2 regions of the Fictibacillus sp. KU28468 genome follow, and region 2 is predicted to be linked to the other one. Evidence: riboswitches for the same ligand, from Rfam matches in the RefSeq annotation. Region 2 holds a riboswitch; the other holds the start of a gene.
The links. A riboswitch is a leader RNA that binds a small molecule or an ion and turns the genes downstream of it on or off. The one in region 2 is predicted to bind cyclic di-AMP.
Positions count from the first base shown of each region.

Region 1: another riboswitch for cyclic di-AMP. It lies ahead of OKX00_RS18510 (potassium channel family protein); the one in region 2 lies ahead of OKX00_RS16235 (APC family permease).

Region 1 is NZ_CP110666.1:3,523,706-3,531,623, reverse strand. Features, by position in the region: gene cls (cardiolipin synthase) at 1-1,019, shown strand, start outside; gene OKX00_RS18515 (undecaprenyl-diphosphate phosphatase) at 1,091-1,873, shown strand; cyclic di-AMP (ydaO/yuaA leader) riboswitch at 1,950-2,087, shown strand; gene OKX00_RS18510 (potassium channel family protein) at 2,177-2,833, shown strand; gene OKX00_RS18505 (TrkH family potassium uptake protein) at 2,840-4,189, shown strand; gene OKX00_RS18500 (branched-chain amino acid transporter BcaP) at 4,237-5,616, opposite strand; gene OKX00_RS18495 (hypothetical protein) at 5,762-6,223, opposite strand; gene hutP (histidine utilization transcription antiterminator HutP) at 6,418-6,852, shown strand; gene hutH (histidine ammonia-lyase) at 6,981-7,918, shown strand, end outside.
Region 2 is NZ_CP110666.1:3,115,284-3,123,201, reverse strand. Features, by position in the region: gene OKX00_RS16270 (MBL fold metallo-hydrolase) at 1-432, opposite strand, end outside; gene OKX00_RS16265 (futalosine hydrolase) at 583-1,236, shown strand; gene OKX00_RS16260 (1,4-dihydroxy-6-naphtoate synthase) at 1,246-2,091, shown strand; gene OKX00_RS16255 (hydrolase) at 2,095-2,661, shown strand; gene OKX00_RS16250 (hypothetical protein) at 2,806-3,207, shown strand; gene OKX00_RS16245 (hypothetical protein) at 3,447-3,773, opposite strand; gene OKX00_RS16240 (hypothetical protein) at 3,975-4,112, opposite strand; cyclic di-AMP (ydaO/yuaA leader) riboswitch at 4,258-4,401, shown strand; gene OKX00_RS16235 (APC family permease) at 4,511-6,334, shown strand; gene OKX00_RS16230 (MFS transporter) at 6,366-7,559, opposite strand; gene OKX00_RS16225 (TrmB family transcriptional regulator) at 7,703-7,918, shown strand, end outside.

The DNA.
Region 1 (7,918 bases), 410 kb from region 2:
GGTACATACATATCGAATATTACATATTCCGATCGGACCGGCTAGGAAAAGAATTGATTGATATATTAATCCAAAAATCAGAAGAAGGGGTTGAAGTTCGCTTTTTATTTGATGCGGTGGGAAGCTTGACTCTCTCTTCGAATGAAATTGACCGGATGAAAAAAGCAGGCGTTCAGGTGCATCCGTTCCTGCCTATTAAATATGGATTCTTTAATCAAAAGTTTAATTTTAGAAATCACCGCAAGATTATCGTCATTGACGGAGCAGTGGGATTTGTCGGAGGCCTGAACGTAGGAATTGAATATTTGGGAGAGGACCAAAAATTCGGTTTTTGGCGTGATACCCATATGGTCATGGAGGGAGAGGCCGTTCAGACGCTTCATGCTGTGTTCCTTCTGGACTGGGATTACGTAAGTGAAGAATACCTGCTGGAGAATGAGGAGTATACCAAACCTGTTCCTGTTGAAGGGAACGGTGCGGTTCAGGTGGTTCCAAGCGGACCGGATACCCAGGAAGGAATCATGAGTGATTTGTATTATTCTCTCATTTCCTGTGCGACCAAATCCATCTGGATCGCCACGCCTTATTTTGTTCCAAATGAAGCCATCAGAACCGCTTTAAGAATTGCTTCCCGTAAAGGGGTTCAGGTAAGGCTGATGGTGCCTGAGATCAACGACAGCTTCCTGACACAGTATGCCACAAGATCGTATTTTCCTGAATTGCTGCGCAGCGGCATTGAGATCTATTCCTATAAGAAAGGATTTATGCACCAGAAGGTAATGATCGTGGATGGGGATATGGCATCCATTGGTACAGCGAACATGGACATGAGAAGCTTTCATCTGAACTTTGAAGTGAATGTCTTTTTAACGGGAACTTCATCGATTAAGGACCTTGTAGAACACTATGAGGAAGATATGAAAGAAAGTGAAAAGGTACGGCCTGTCGGCTTCTATAAAAGGGGGCTCTGGGAACGTACGAAGGAATCATTTGCCCGGTTGTTCTCTGGTGTTCTATAAGAGAAACCCTTGTACTAACTTTCCTCTCCGGTGAATACGTTTTATCATGATGAGTGATAAGAGGTGAACACATGGATTGGCTTGAAGCGGTCATATTAGGAATCATTCAGGGGCTGACTGAATTTTTGCCTGTCAGTTCCACCGGACATCTCCTTTTGGGAAGGCATTTCTTTCGGCTGGATGAAGCAGGGCTTTTTCTCGACAGCATGCTTCATATTGGTACGCTGATTGCAGTGATGACGATTTATTGGCGAGAGATAAAAGAACTGATTAAGCAGCCATTCAGCAGACTGTCCATGCTGCTTGTGGCAGGCACTATACCCACCGTTATTATAGGCTTGTCATTTAAGGACTATTTTGAGGAAATCTCGAAGACCGGTGTTACTGTAGGATGGGAGTTTCTTGCCACAGGGTGTGTGCTTTGGTTTGCGGATACCATGAAATCAAGAGGACATAAGAAGCTGGAAGACATTACGATCATGGATGCGGTTTTAATTGGAAGTTTTCAGGGAGCAGCAATCCTGCCTGCAGTATCCCGTTCAGGGTTAACGATTGCTGCAGCACTTTTCCGTAAGATTGACAGGGGAACAGCGGCTTACTTTTCCTTTTTGTTATCCATACCTGCGATTGCCGGCGGTTGTCTGCTTCAAGTGAAAGATGTGCTGGGCGGCCAGGCGGAACAATTATCGTTCTTCTCCCTTTTCCTTGGGACAGCCATGTCAGCATTATTTGGCTACATAGCGGTTAAATGGATGATCTCTCTAGTGAAAAAAGGTTCTTTAAAGGGTTTTGCTATATATGTATGGCTCCTTGGCATTTCAATTGTTGGAATGCAGGCAGCAGGTGTTTTTTAACCTAAAATGAAGTCCTTAAGAAAGCATTGACAATTAACATTTGCAGGATTACATTATATTTATTCAAAATCCCATAGCCTTTAAATCGCTTAATTTTAAAGATCTTGTTAAGAGCGGGGGAACCACCTTTTTTGGGGTGAATCTTAGAAATAAGAAGGGATACTTTCAATTCCTAATCCGGCAGCTAACCTCGTAAGCGTTATACAGGAAGAAAGGGACAGTTTGGAAAGTAGCTGACCATTTTTTATAATGGTCTTTTTTTATTTGTTCTTAACTGATATTTGTTTCTAAGGAGAGAGAAGAATGGACAAGCAGTTTGCCGTTATAGGGTTAGGCCGTTTCGGTGGAAGCATATGCAGAGAATTTGCAAAAATGGGTTATGAAGTCATGGCTGTTGACCGGGATATCGAGCGGGTAAATGAATACGCCAGTATTGCTACTCAGGCTGTACAGGCAAACTCTACAGACGAGAAAGCATTAAGCGCCCTCGGTATTCGAAATTTCAATCATGTGATCGTATCGATTGGGGAAGATATCCAATCCAGTATCTTAACTACGCTTCTTTTAAAAGAAGCAGGAGTGAAAAGAGTCTGGGTTAAAGCTCAAAATGACTATCATCATAAAGTCCTTGAAAAAGTGGGTGCGGACCGAATCATACATCCTGAACGTGACATGGCCCTCAGGGTAGCACAGCTCATTACGTCTGAGAAAATTATTGATTTTATTGAACTATCCAACGAACACAGCATCATTGAAGTGGGAGTCACTGACAAACTTGCAGGCAAAACCCTGACGGAACTTGATGTCCGTGCCAAATATGGATGTAACATTGTCGCAATAAAAAAAGACAACGATATTCTTGTTTCTCCCATTGCCAATGTGGTATTGAAGCCAGGTGATGTTCTCGTAGTGATCGGACAAAATAAAGATTTAAACCGTTTCGAAAATGAAGGAGTGTAGTTTTCAGTGGCACTTAAAGTAGAGAGACGCAGTTCGTTCTTTTACCATCCGATCAAGCTGAATCCTCCCCAGATTCTCGCACTTGTTTTCTTGGCTCTCGTGCTTGTTGGCGGAGTGCTTCTCAAGCTGCCGATCGCTGCTGAAGAGCATATGAGTTGGATCGACGCTTTCTTTACCGCAGTATCAGCAGCAACAGTGACAGGCCTGGTTACCGTTGATCCTGGATCTGCCTTCACGCTGTTCGGTCAGATCGTTATCCTATTTCTCATCCAAGTGGGAGGACTTGGAATCATGTCCTTTGCTGTACTGGTCGTTCTCATGCTCGGGAAACGTATTGGCATCAAGCAGCGGCTTATCATGCAAGAGGCATTAAACCAGCCTTCCATTGGCGGAGTAATCAGGCTGGTAAGAAATCTTCTTCTCTTTTCTTTAATTATCGAGTCGATTGCTGTCTTCTTTCTTTCTTTGCGATGGGTCCCGGATCTGGGCTGGGGCAAGGGAATTTATTATAGTATTTTTCATACGATAGCAGCTTACAATAATGCTGGTTTTGGTTTGTGGCCAGACAATCTTACGAGGTATGTCGGTGACCCTACCGTCAACCTTGTGATTACACTTTTAATCATTACCGGCGGAATTGGTTTTACGGTACTTGTGGATCTTTGGTATAGCCGAAAGTGGCGAAATCTTTCACTTCATTCAAAAATCATGATTATCAGCACGATTTTAGTCAACCTGGTTTCCATTCTGCTCATTTATGCATTTGAATACAATAATCCTCATACACTGGGCCATCTTTCACAGTCTGATAAAATATGGGCAGCTTATTTTCAGGGCATTTCTCCACGGACAGCTGGATTTAATACGATTGACATCGGGAGTATGAGGCAGGATTCAATATTATTTACAATCATGCTCATGTTCATTGGGGCAGGGAGTACATCTACTGGCGGAGGAATAAAGCTGACAACATTCATTGTCATCATCTTTGCAGTCGTTACCTTTTTGCGCGGAAAGGAAGATACGACCATTATGAAACGGACGATACGCAATACAGTCATCTTTCGGGCGCTTGCCATCGCAACGATCAGCATGATGCTTGTATTCGGTGGAGCCATTCTGTTGGCAATGACTGAGAAAGCTCCTTTCCTTAACATTCTGTTTGAGGTAGTCTCTGCATTCGGTACAGTCGGGCTGACAATGGGCTTAACATTCCACCTCACTTTTTTCGGCAAAATCGTTATTATCTGCATTATGTTCTTGGGGAAAATCGGGCCTCTGACGCTCGCTTTCTCCATTGCTAAACCGAATAAAGCTAACATTCGCTATCCTGATGGCGAAGTGTTTACAGGATAAAAAAGAGGCGCGGGAAATTCTCCGCACCTCTTTTTTTATGGTTTTATTTAATTAAGTTTGCTTCTCGTGCGGGCGTAAAAAAAATAAACGATTAGGCCGATAGAAATCCAGATGACAAAAGAAATCCATGTGATCGAAGGAAGACTGATCATCAAGTAAAGACAGAATAAAACGGTTAAGATCGGCAATACAGGAACAAATGGAGCTTTGAATGCTCTTTCCAGGTTTGGATGTGTTTTCCTTAACACGATCACAGCTACGGCGATAAGAGCAAATGCTGACAATGTTCCCATGTTAACTAGGTGTGCAAGCGTTGTAAGATCGATAAAACCGGCAATTCCGGCTGCGATAAATCCCGTAAGCCAGGTATTTTTGAACGGCGTTTTAAATACCGGATGGACTTTAGAAAGTACAGGAGGCAGCAGGCCGTCGCGGCTCATCGCATAAGAAATTCGAACCTGTCCGAAAAGCATGACGAGCAGAACAGTGGTAATTCCCGTAATCGCACCGACTGATACAAGACCTGCAATGGAATCCTGGCCTACGTAGTGCAGGGCGAATGAAACAGGGTCTGCTACGTTCAATTTATTGTAGGGCACCATACCAGTTAAAATAAGGGATACTACAATATACAATGCGGTACAGATGGTAAGCGACCAGATAATTCCGAGAGGCAGATCACGCTGCGGCCGTTTAACTTCTTCGGCTGCTGTTGCTACTGCGTCGAATCCGATATAGGCAAAGAATACCGTTGCGGCACCAGCTACAATCCCTTCGAAACCAAACGGCATAAATGGTGTCCAGTTATCCGGTTTCACATAGCCGACACCGGCAACAATAAACAGAATAATAACAGCAAGCTTTATGAATACCATAATATTGTTGACACGGGCGCTCTCCCTGATTCCTCTGCTTAATAGCGTAGTAATCAGCAAAATAATGATAACCGCCGGGAGGTTAATCCATCCCCCCTTGCCGGATCCTGGAGCTGTTGCAAGCTCAACTGGAAGGTGAAGGCCGAATCCAGCGATCAATGACTGGAAATAAGCGGACCAGCCGGTTGCAACAGCAGATGTGGCGAGCAAGTACTCCAGCATCAGATCCCAGCCGATCAAAAAGGCAAAAACTTCACCTAGCGTGGCATAAGTATAGGTATAAACACTGCCGGCGATAGGAACGGTCGATGCAAACTCGGCATAGCAGAAGGCGGCGAAAGCACAAGCAAGACCAGATATGATAAAAGAAAGGATGAGAGCAGGACCAGCATGTTCAGCTGCTACAACTCCAGTCAAAACAAATATTCCGGTTCCTATAATAGCCCCGATGCCCAATAATGTTAAATCAAATGCTCCTAATGAGCGGTTCAATCCTTTATTGTTACTTTGAGCTAACATTTCTGAAATGGATTTTTTTCTGAAAATACTCATTGATGACCTCCATTTAAAGATTAATCTTTATAGTTTGAATATATTGAAAATTTTTATTTTCAAACTATTTGTAGTATATTGTCGAATGATGGTCTTGTCAATGGCTAACTAATTAGATAACTTTTCCAGGATCAAGATTTTTAAGTCAATTTCTTAGAAGCTGCTCTAATAATTCACTGTATTTCTTTTTCTCATCTAATGAAGAAACAGCATCATACTTCAACAATGTCTCCTTAATTACTTCCTCTTGTTTCTTAGTGCTCCAGCTTACATAGGCCTGATAGCAGCTGCTTTCCAGGTAAATGTTCAGCATATTATGGTCAGGTCCGAAAAAAAAGGCAAGGTGGTCGATGAACATGCGGATATTATTCAAGTCTACCGGGACGATGTGTGTATCCAAATGGTATTTGTAGGGATTGTATACATCCCTCTGAAATGAAATGCCATAGCATTCATCGTCAAGGAGCAGCCCTGGTGTTGTTGGCAGCAGAAGGAAAGGAGTATCCTGTCCATCATAGCCGATGAAAAAATCATGGCTGTTCTCGTTTTTAACGGGAGGCCGTTTCATGGTGGCATGTACAATTTCTTTTTGAAGGTTTATCAACACTACCACTCTCTTTCATTGATTGATAAACACAGCATGCCCGATAGATTACTAGTTTATACATGTGACATGCTGCCCTGATAAAGTGATAAGTTGTTGAAAGGGAATTGACGAACAATTCAGAAAGGCATAAACTGATTGTAGTGAGCAATTAGTTATTAGTGAAAGCCGCGATTTAAGCGAAAGTAGTGGATAAGATGTCTCTTGCAGAACAAAAGTTAATCGGCAAGCTTGCCATGCTTTATGTATTGGATGAATCTCACCAATTGAAGGTGGCGGAACTCGGATGGCTCCACTGCACCGGTAAAGTAGGTTCCATGGAATCGAATAAAGTAGTGGCAGCAATCGAAACAGCCGCAAAAAAGAACCAGGTTATCAATGGAGGAATCTATCGTGAAACTCATGCGTTATACCATGCCATTATGGAAGCGCTTCACGGAGTTACCCGGGGGCAAGTTCAGCTTGGAACGGTTCTTCGGACGGTAGGTTTACGATTTGCCATTGTTAGGGGACAGCCATATGAGCAGCCGGAAGAAGGAGAATGGATTGCTGTAGCTTTATACGGGACGATCGGCGCACCGGTCAAAGGTCTGGAACATGAAGCCATCGGACTCGGCATTAATCATATATAAATAAAAGCCCATAGCAAATAGTGAAACTTTAGGGGGCTGTGTTTCAAAGAACAGGTTTTTTTGCTGTTCTTTAAATGCAGCCTCTTTTTGCGTTTTTTTACATTATAAAAAAAGGAGAAGGATGACGCATGGTAGTTCTGACAGGACATACGTTGACTTTAGAAGAGGCAAAAAGCATCTTAAGTACCAATGAACGAGTGATCGCCTGTGAAGAAAGTTTAAAAAGAGTAAAAGAAAGCCGAAGAGCAGTAGAAGATATTGTTGCAAAAGGGAAAGTCATCTATGGGATCACGACAGGTTTCGGAAAGCTAAGTGATGTTTATATCGCTCCGGAGGATACTGAAAAACTGCAATTGAATTTAATAAGAAGCCATGCATGCGGAGTTGGAGAGCCTTTTCCTGAAAACGTAAGCCGCCTGATGGTCGTTTTGCGTGCCAACGCTCTATTAAAAGGATATTCGGGAGTAAGGCCGGTTGTTGTAGAAACGCTGATTAAACTTGTAAACTGCCAGATCCATCCGGTAATCCCTCAGCAAGGGTCCTTGGGAGCAAGCGGTGATCTTGCACCGCTGTCCCATCTGGCTCTTGTTTTGATCGGTGAAGGAGAAGTATGGTACCGCGGAAAGCGAATGAGTGCGATGGAAGCGCTGCTGCAGGAAGAAATCCTGCCGCTCACACTTACGGCTAAAGAAGGCCTTGCCCTCATCAATGGCACACAGGCGATGACAGCTCAGGGAGTAGCAGCCTATTTAGAAGCAGAGCAGCTTGCCAGCCAGTCAGAAGCCATAGCTGCGTTAACAATGGAAGGTTTAACAGCTATCACTGACGCTTTTGACAGAGACATTCATCTGGCGCGCGGCTATAAAGAGCAAGCAGCAGTAGCTGAACGCATCCTTTCCTACTTGGAAGGCAGCCGGCTGACGACGCGGCAAGGAGAAGTACGAGTGCAGGATGCTTATTCTATCCGCTGTATTCCTCAGGTACATGGTGCATCCTGGCAGGCACTGGGCTATGTAAAAGAGAAGCTGGAAATTGAAATTAACGCAGCAACAGACAATCCCCTTAT
Region 2 (7,918 bases):
CGGGAAAAGAAAGGACATTTTTGCCACCATACCACCATCCACAGAAGGATCTGGCTCTTGATAATCTTTCTTCCCAGTGACATAAGGCAGCTCAAGACGGTGGGCATAGACAGGGACATCCCACTTTTTCAAAAGGCCAATGATGCCGCCGATATGATCGAAATGGGCATGCGTGAGAATGATGGCTTTCGGCCGTGCACCTTTTCCGAAGCGCTCTTCAGCCTCATAGATGATTTTTTCGGCCGAATCAGGCATACCGGCATCGACCAGTACCCAATCTTGCCCGCTTTCAGGCTTTCCGATAAAACAAAGATTAACGATCTGGTTGGTATAGCTGTAGATATCGGGTGCGAGTTCTATTCCTTCACCAGAAGTGACCGAGCTGACTGGAATGTATTTATTCGTAGAAGCACTGCCCTCCACATGATCCATACTGAAGATCCTCCGTTCCATTTTTTCTCTACTCGTATAGGGTTTTCAATACGGTATAATTTATGCGGGAATCCCTTATTGCCCAGAGCATGAAAGTGGAAAAAACAGCAGAATAAATGTACCTTTGAAGAGGGAACAGGAGGACTGAACATGAAAAAGTTAAAAGGACGGATACTGATTATGACATCCGTACAGGCGGAAAAAGAAGCCGTTCTTCGCGGATGGCATGATCCCCGAGTGGATGTTGTACTGGCAGGTGTTGGACCTGTTGCATCTGCCATCAATACGATGAAGGCATTAAACGCCAATACATATAATCTTGTCATTAATGCAGGAATTGCCGGTGGTTTTGCCAATAGAGCTGACATTGGTTCACTGGTGATCTCAAATGAAATTGTCTGTGCCGATTTAGGTGCTGAATCTACCGATGGCTTCCTCAGTCTGGACGAGCTGGGATTTGGTTCTTCAACTAGAGTTGGAGTGGATGAAAGGTTCGTACTGGCTATATCATCTGCACTGTCAAAAGCTGGTCTAATCGCACAAACAGCACCTATTCTTACTCTTTCAAAGGTGACAGGGACCACAGAAACGACTGAAGAATTAATGGAACGGGAACCGGAAGCCGCAGCTGAAGCGATGGAAGGATACGGTGTGGCATTGGCGGCACAGGAGTATAATCTGCCGGTGCTCGAAATCCGGGCGATCTCCAATACGGTAGGTCCTCGTGATCGTGAGGGATGGCGGATAAAAGATGCGCTGATATCCCTTGAATCAGCAAGTAAAGTTTTAATGGAGGTATTATAAATGAGTAAAATGAGCATCGCCTTTTCACCATGCCCGAATGATACGTTTGTGTTTCATGCATTGGTCCATGGAATGGTGCCAGGCACACCGGAATTTGATGTGACCTATGCCGATATTGACATTACAAACGGATGGGCTGCCCGACAGGAGGGGCCAGATATACTAAAGATTTCGTATGCTGCACTTCCTTGGGTGCTGGATCATTATGATTTGATTCCTTGCGGAGGAGCACTTGGACGAGGCTGCGGCCCGCTTGTTCTTGTGAATCAAAATGGCGAAGTAAGTCCGGACATGCTGTCAGGAAAAAGGGTTGCCGTGCCGAGCGAACGTTCTACGGCTTATTTGCTGTTCCGCCTATGGGCAGCTCAAAATGTACCAGGCGGAATTGGAGAAACAGTCGTAATGCCGTTTGACCAAATCATGCCGGCTGTTAAAGAAGGTAAGATTGATGCTGGCCTCGTCATTCATGAAGCCCGTTTTACCTATCAAAATTATGGCTTGAACCTGTTGGCCGATATGGGTAACTGGTGGGAAGAGGACACTGGGCTGCCGATACCGCTCGGTGCGATTATTGCCCGCAAGTCGATGGATATTAAATCAATCACGAAATGGATTCGTTCCTCAGTTGCCTATGCGTGGGACTCTCCAGAAGCGTCAAGAGAATATGTCATGCAGCATGCAAGCGAACTATCACTCGATGTAGCTCAGCAGCACATCAACCTCTATGTGAATGAATTTACCGCTGATTTAGGCGAAAAGGGCTATGAAGCGATCATTTCTTTGCTTAATCGCGCGGCGAAAGAAGGTCTTGTACCGGAAAGAAACTATTCCACACTTTTAAAAATGAAGAACTAAGCTATGAATTCACTAAACATCGATTTTCATAAAACAGCGCTCGTCATTATCGATCTTCAAAAAGGGATCGTCAAATTCCCTGGCGGACAAGAGGTAGTGGAGAAGGCTGCTGAATTGGTGAAGCTGTTCCGCCAAAAAGAGGGATTTATATCGTTCGTGAACGTGGAGTTTCATGATGGAAAAGATGCATTGAAACCGGCGATTGACAAGCCTGCTGCTTCTGCTGAACGCCCTGCTGACTGGGCTGAGTTTGCACCTGAACTTGGTGTTAAGGACAATGATTACGTCGTCACGAAGCGCCAATGGGGAGCTTTTTTTGGTACGGATCTTGATCTTCAGCTCAGGCGCCGCGGAATTGACACCATTGTGCTCTGCGGGATTGCCACCAACATCGGTGTTGAAAGTACGGCGAGAGAAGCCTTCCAGTTTGGATACAACCAAGTTTTCATAACGGACGCGATGGTTGCGCTCAGCCAGGAAGAGCATGACGCATCCTGCCGCTTTATTTTTCCGAAAATCGGTAAGGTAAGGACGCTGGATGAATTTTTGAAACACACTCACGTGAACTGAAAAGAAGGAAGGATTTCGGTCCTTCCTTCTTTTTTAATGGCTGTTTTCGTAACCTTTGTTACGCCATTTGCTTATCACCCCAGGTAAGATACTGCTCTCAGTATGAGACGAGGGAAGAAAAATATGTAATAGATGAAGCTCAAGATGAAAGGTAACGATCGTTCAAGAATAAGACCTGTACGTGATGAATATCCATACTGTATAACGAGAGAGAGAGAATCTATGGACCGAGAAGGAACAACCAATCCGGGTGACATTGCCCTGAAAGAAGGCTATCGAATCGAAGCGGCTGTAAAAGGGTTACAGCATCCAATCAGTTTATTATTTACGGCAAGAGGAAGGCTTATTGTCGGGGAAGCAGGTGTGGCAACAGGTTCAGGCAGAGTGATAGAAGTAACTAGACAGGGAAATAAAGTCATCGGGCAAGGAACGGCTACCAATTCAGGAGTAGTCGGGAAAGACTCAGGATGCTTGAAGGAGTTCAGGTATTTTCATGATTATCCGGGCCAGGATATTACGTTGAACGGACAAAACTTTAAAGTTTAGATCATAGCTGTCTCCTCACATATTTTTTTAGGATAAACCATGTGATTTCCAGCCAGGCCAAACTATATCCCCACGTGAAAAGCAATAGGTACAGCCAAAGATAAAAGTTGCCGGTACTGTGGAATGCGGGCCCGAATAGAGGAAATTGAAATCCGATCAGCATGATGCAAATTCCAGAAATAAGACAAATGGAACCAGTGGTTACAATCAAAATACGTCTTTTAAAAAAAGTAAAGCCATTACCCAATCCCAATCCAAGCCAAACCGGTTGTAAAAATAAAAATCAATAATTCACTAGGCTGCACAATAACAAGGAGCAGACATGTTAAAGCGAAGGAGTAAAACCCAAGAAGCGGAGAGATGATGGTGATCAAAACAACAGGAAGAGTGGAAAGGGGGCTGATGATGAGTCCGATCATCGGCAGAGTACCTCCAGCAGATTGCAGGAGTGCAGTCACTGCAGAAGCAATTGAAGTCATTACGAGTAATGCAGTTTTAGAAAAGCGGTTCTGAACAGAGTATGCTGCCATTTCAACAAGGCGATCCATTCTTTTAAAAAGGTACATAGAAAGCCTCCTGCCATTCATTTTTTACGTGACTATATCAATATAGTCCTGAACGTAAGGGGCATTCCTATTTTTACCTATTTTTATATGAAGGTTTACCGTAAACGGGCACTTCAAATGAGGATGATATGAATAACCACGATGGAGGATGGAAAGAGCCGGGGATTTCAACGCTCCAGGCTCTTCATCATTCAAGTTGATTTATATCATTTCTTCTGTTTCTATATCTGGTTCTTCGTCGCTTTTGTTAAATTCCGGTCCGCCGTATTGCTCGTTGATCTCTTTAGCTAGTTGCTCCAGGAACTCATCTGAGAATAAGTGCCCTTCTTTTTTAGACATTTTAAATCCTCCTTTTTTTTCGGGAAGTTCAAAATTTCTTTGTATATTAAATATTACCCACATCTTTAAAATTACCTTTAAGTAAAGTTTTTAATCTTTGTATTTACATTTTTTTAAGAGAGGAGTATTATTATCTAAGTTTCAAATTCTTAAATCGCTTAAACCAATTGGTGCGGGGGAACCATAATGGGCTTTTTTAAAAAGTCCTGGGGGTGAATCCTTAAGCAGGTAGGGCTACTCAATGGCCCGAATCCGACAGCTAACCTCGTAAGCGTTAATGAGAAGGAAATGAAGCTTGTGAGACTGGTAAACAAACGTCCGCAGGTCTATTAAAATTGGCTTGGGGGCTTTTTTCATGTGCATCTATACACAAATTTTTTATCGGCGGAGGAAAAACAGTGTTTTCTTATTTAAAGAGACTATTAATCGGAAGACCGCTCAAATCAAATGAGCTGGGGGAGCAGAAGCTTAACAAAACAAAAGCTTTAGCCATTCTTTCCTCAGATGCGTTATCATCTGTTGCGTATGGACCGGAGCAGATCTTGATCGTCTTAGTTACGGTTGGTGCTGCGGCTTTCTGGTATTCCATTCCCATTGCGGTTGGTGTACTTATTCTTTTAACTGCCCTTATTTTATCCTATCGGCAGATCATCTTTGCCTATCCACATGGCGGTGGGGCTTATGTTGTTTCAAGAGATAATTTAGGAGTAAATCCTGGATTAATCGCAGGCGGCTCGCTGCTGGTTGATTATATTTTAACCGTGGCAGTTAGTGTGTCAGCGGGTACAGATGCTATTACGTCTGCTTTCCCGGCGCTGCATTCTTATACTGTACCGATTGCGATTGTGTTTGTTTTGTTCCTTACAACTTTAAATTTGCGCGGGGTAACAGAATCTGCTTCAATTTTAGCTTATCCCGTTTATCTGTTTGTCCTAGCTTTATTTATCTTGATAGGTGTTGGATTGTATCAAATTTCAACGGGCCAGGTGCCTGCTGACTTACATACGTCTGTTGGAACACCAGTTGCCGGAATCAGTCTGTTTTTATTGCTGAAGGCCTTTGCTTCAGGCAGCTCAGCGTTAACAGGTGTAGAAGCCATTTCCAATGCTATACCGAATTTCAAGGATCCTGCCCCCAACAATGCGTCAAAGACGTTGATGGCCATGGGCGGATTATTGGCTTTACTATTTTCAGGAATTGTTTATTTGGCTTATTATTATGGAATTACTCCAAGTGTAAAGGAGACAGTGGTTTCTCAAATTGCCGACCATACATTTGGAAGAAACTATATGTATTATTTTATTCAGGGAACAACAGCATTAATTCTAATTTTGGCGGCAAACACAGGATATTCCGCTTTCCCGTTGCTCGCAGTTAACCTTGCAAAAGATAAATTTATCATGCGGATGTTCACCATTAGGGGTGACAGGCTTGGTTACTCAAATGGAATCATTACATTGGGAGTCAGCGCGATTATCCTGATCATCCTGTTTAAAGGACAGACAGAACATCTTATTCCGCTTTATGCCGTCGGGGTGTTTATCCCCTTCACCTTGTCTCAGTCAGGCATGATCGTGAAATGGATCAGGGAAAAACCAAAGGGATGGGTATCAAAGCTTATTATCAATGCAACCGGAGCTCTCATCAGTTTAACGGTAACCCTGATGTTCTTCTTTACTAAATTTCCACAGGTGTGGCCGGTATTAATCTTCTTGCCGATCATCGTCATCATCTTTCATAAGATCAAAACACATTATGAATTAGTAGGGGAACAATTAAGAATTAAACCGGATCAGCAGCCGAAGACGATTGAAGGCAACGTCATTATCGTACCTGTAGCAGGAATTACACAAGTTGTTGAAAACTCCATCAATTTTGCTACCTCACTTACAGATCAGGTCATAGCGGTATATGTTGCATTTGAGCGTGAGGATGAAAGAATATTCGAAGAAAAATGGAAGAAATGGCAGCCGAATGTGCGCCTCGTTACGCTGCATTCCCATTATCGAAGCATTATCCAGCCATTGACGAAATTTATTGACACGGTACAGCATAAAGCGAATGAAAATAACTATCAAGTAACCGTATTGATACCTCAGTTCATTACGAAGAAAAGCTGGCATAATATTCTTCATAACCAGTCAAGCTTACTGATTCGAGCGTATTTGCTCTTTAAACGAGATGTGGTTATTGCGACCGTGCCTTACCGTTTTAAAAAATAGTTGATGAAAAAACACTTCCGAAGATTTTACCTCACGGAAGTGTTTTTTCTGTTTTAGGATGGATTCGTAAGGCTGATAAGCTCCGCTTGCGTTCTGACATTGAAATCAAAGCGGTAGCCAGGGCGATAATAATGAAACATCCGCCGACGGTTGCATTGGATTCTACGGTAGATTGCTCAATCACAAAACCGCCGATGGCAGAACCGAACGCAATACCAAAGTGAAGCGCCGTGTTGTTCAGGCTTTGCTGGATATCTGAAGTTTCAGCAGTGGAAGATTCGATAAGATAGCTCTGCATCGCGGGTGTAATGGCCCAGCTCAGCATGCTCCAGATAATCATCACGCTCAAGAAAAACGGAAGGGAAAACGTTGTATAAGGAATAACGAACATCGTAAACCCGAAAAGGATGATAAATCCAATAATAGAGCGTTTCGTACCCAAACGGTCAGCAAGAAAACCTCCAACACCTCCGCCAGCTACCGCCGCACAGCCAAAGACGAGATAAACAATGCTTACCCACGTTCCGTTCAGGCCAAGGGCTGTTTTTAAGAAGGGCGTTAAATATCCATAAAGCGTCAAGTGGCCGGCCAAAAAGAGGAAGGACGTTAACTGGCCGAACAGAAGCTTTCGGTTTTTCAGCGTCTTTATCTGTATCATAAGGGAAACAGCAGGTTTTGAAGCCATTTGCTCCATAAAAAAGTAAACCCCAGCCATGGAAAGCAGCGTCAATCCAGCGATCAAAATAAAAGGAGCACGCCAGCCGAATGCATTTCCAAGCATTAATCCGATCGGAACTCCAAGCACGAGCGAGGCACTGATTCCCATGAAAACGACACCGATGGCACGAGCACGATATTGTTCAGATACGATATTAGATGCGATTGTGATGCACAGAACAACCAGCAGAGAGCCGCTTGCCGCTGATAGGATTCGAGCAATCAAGAGCACACTGTATGTCGGGCTGAAGATCGCAATGCCGTTTCCGGCAAAAAACACGAGCAGTGTCAGCAGGGTAAGGCGTTTTCTTTCTACTTTAGATGTCATCATAAGAAGAAGAGGTGAGGCGATCGCAAAAACAAGCGAAAATGCTGTGATCAGAAAACCGGCATGGCCGATGCTGACATGTAAGTCTTCCGCCACGAGATCAAGTATTCCGCCAATGATCAATTCAACCATACCTACAACAAAAGATACGATGGTCAATAAGTAAACACGTTTATTCATAGCTATTCATCCTTTTGTGAAAAAGTTACCACTGTAATAGTAACATTTATAAAAGGAAAAACAAGATAAAAGTTTGTTTGTACATAAATTGGAAAGGACTGTGTTATGATTTACATAGTGATTAAAGTCAAGGAGTCAAAAACATGCTGCAGCAATTCGGATTTACTCAATATGAAAGCCAGGTGTATCAATCCTTAATCACCGAGGATCAGCCGCTGGATGCTACCGGTATTGTCAAACGTTCTGGAGTTCCCCGTTCCAAAGTGTATGAGGTGCTTCACCGTCTGGCGGAAAAAGGAATGATCATGGAATCAACGGTGGAAAAAAAGCGGCTGTATACCGCACTGCCGATCGAGGCA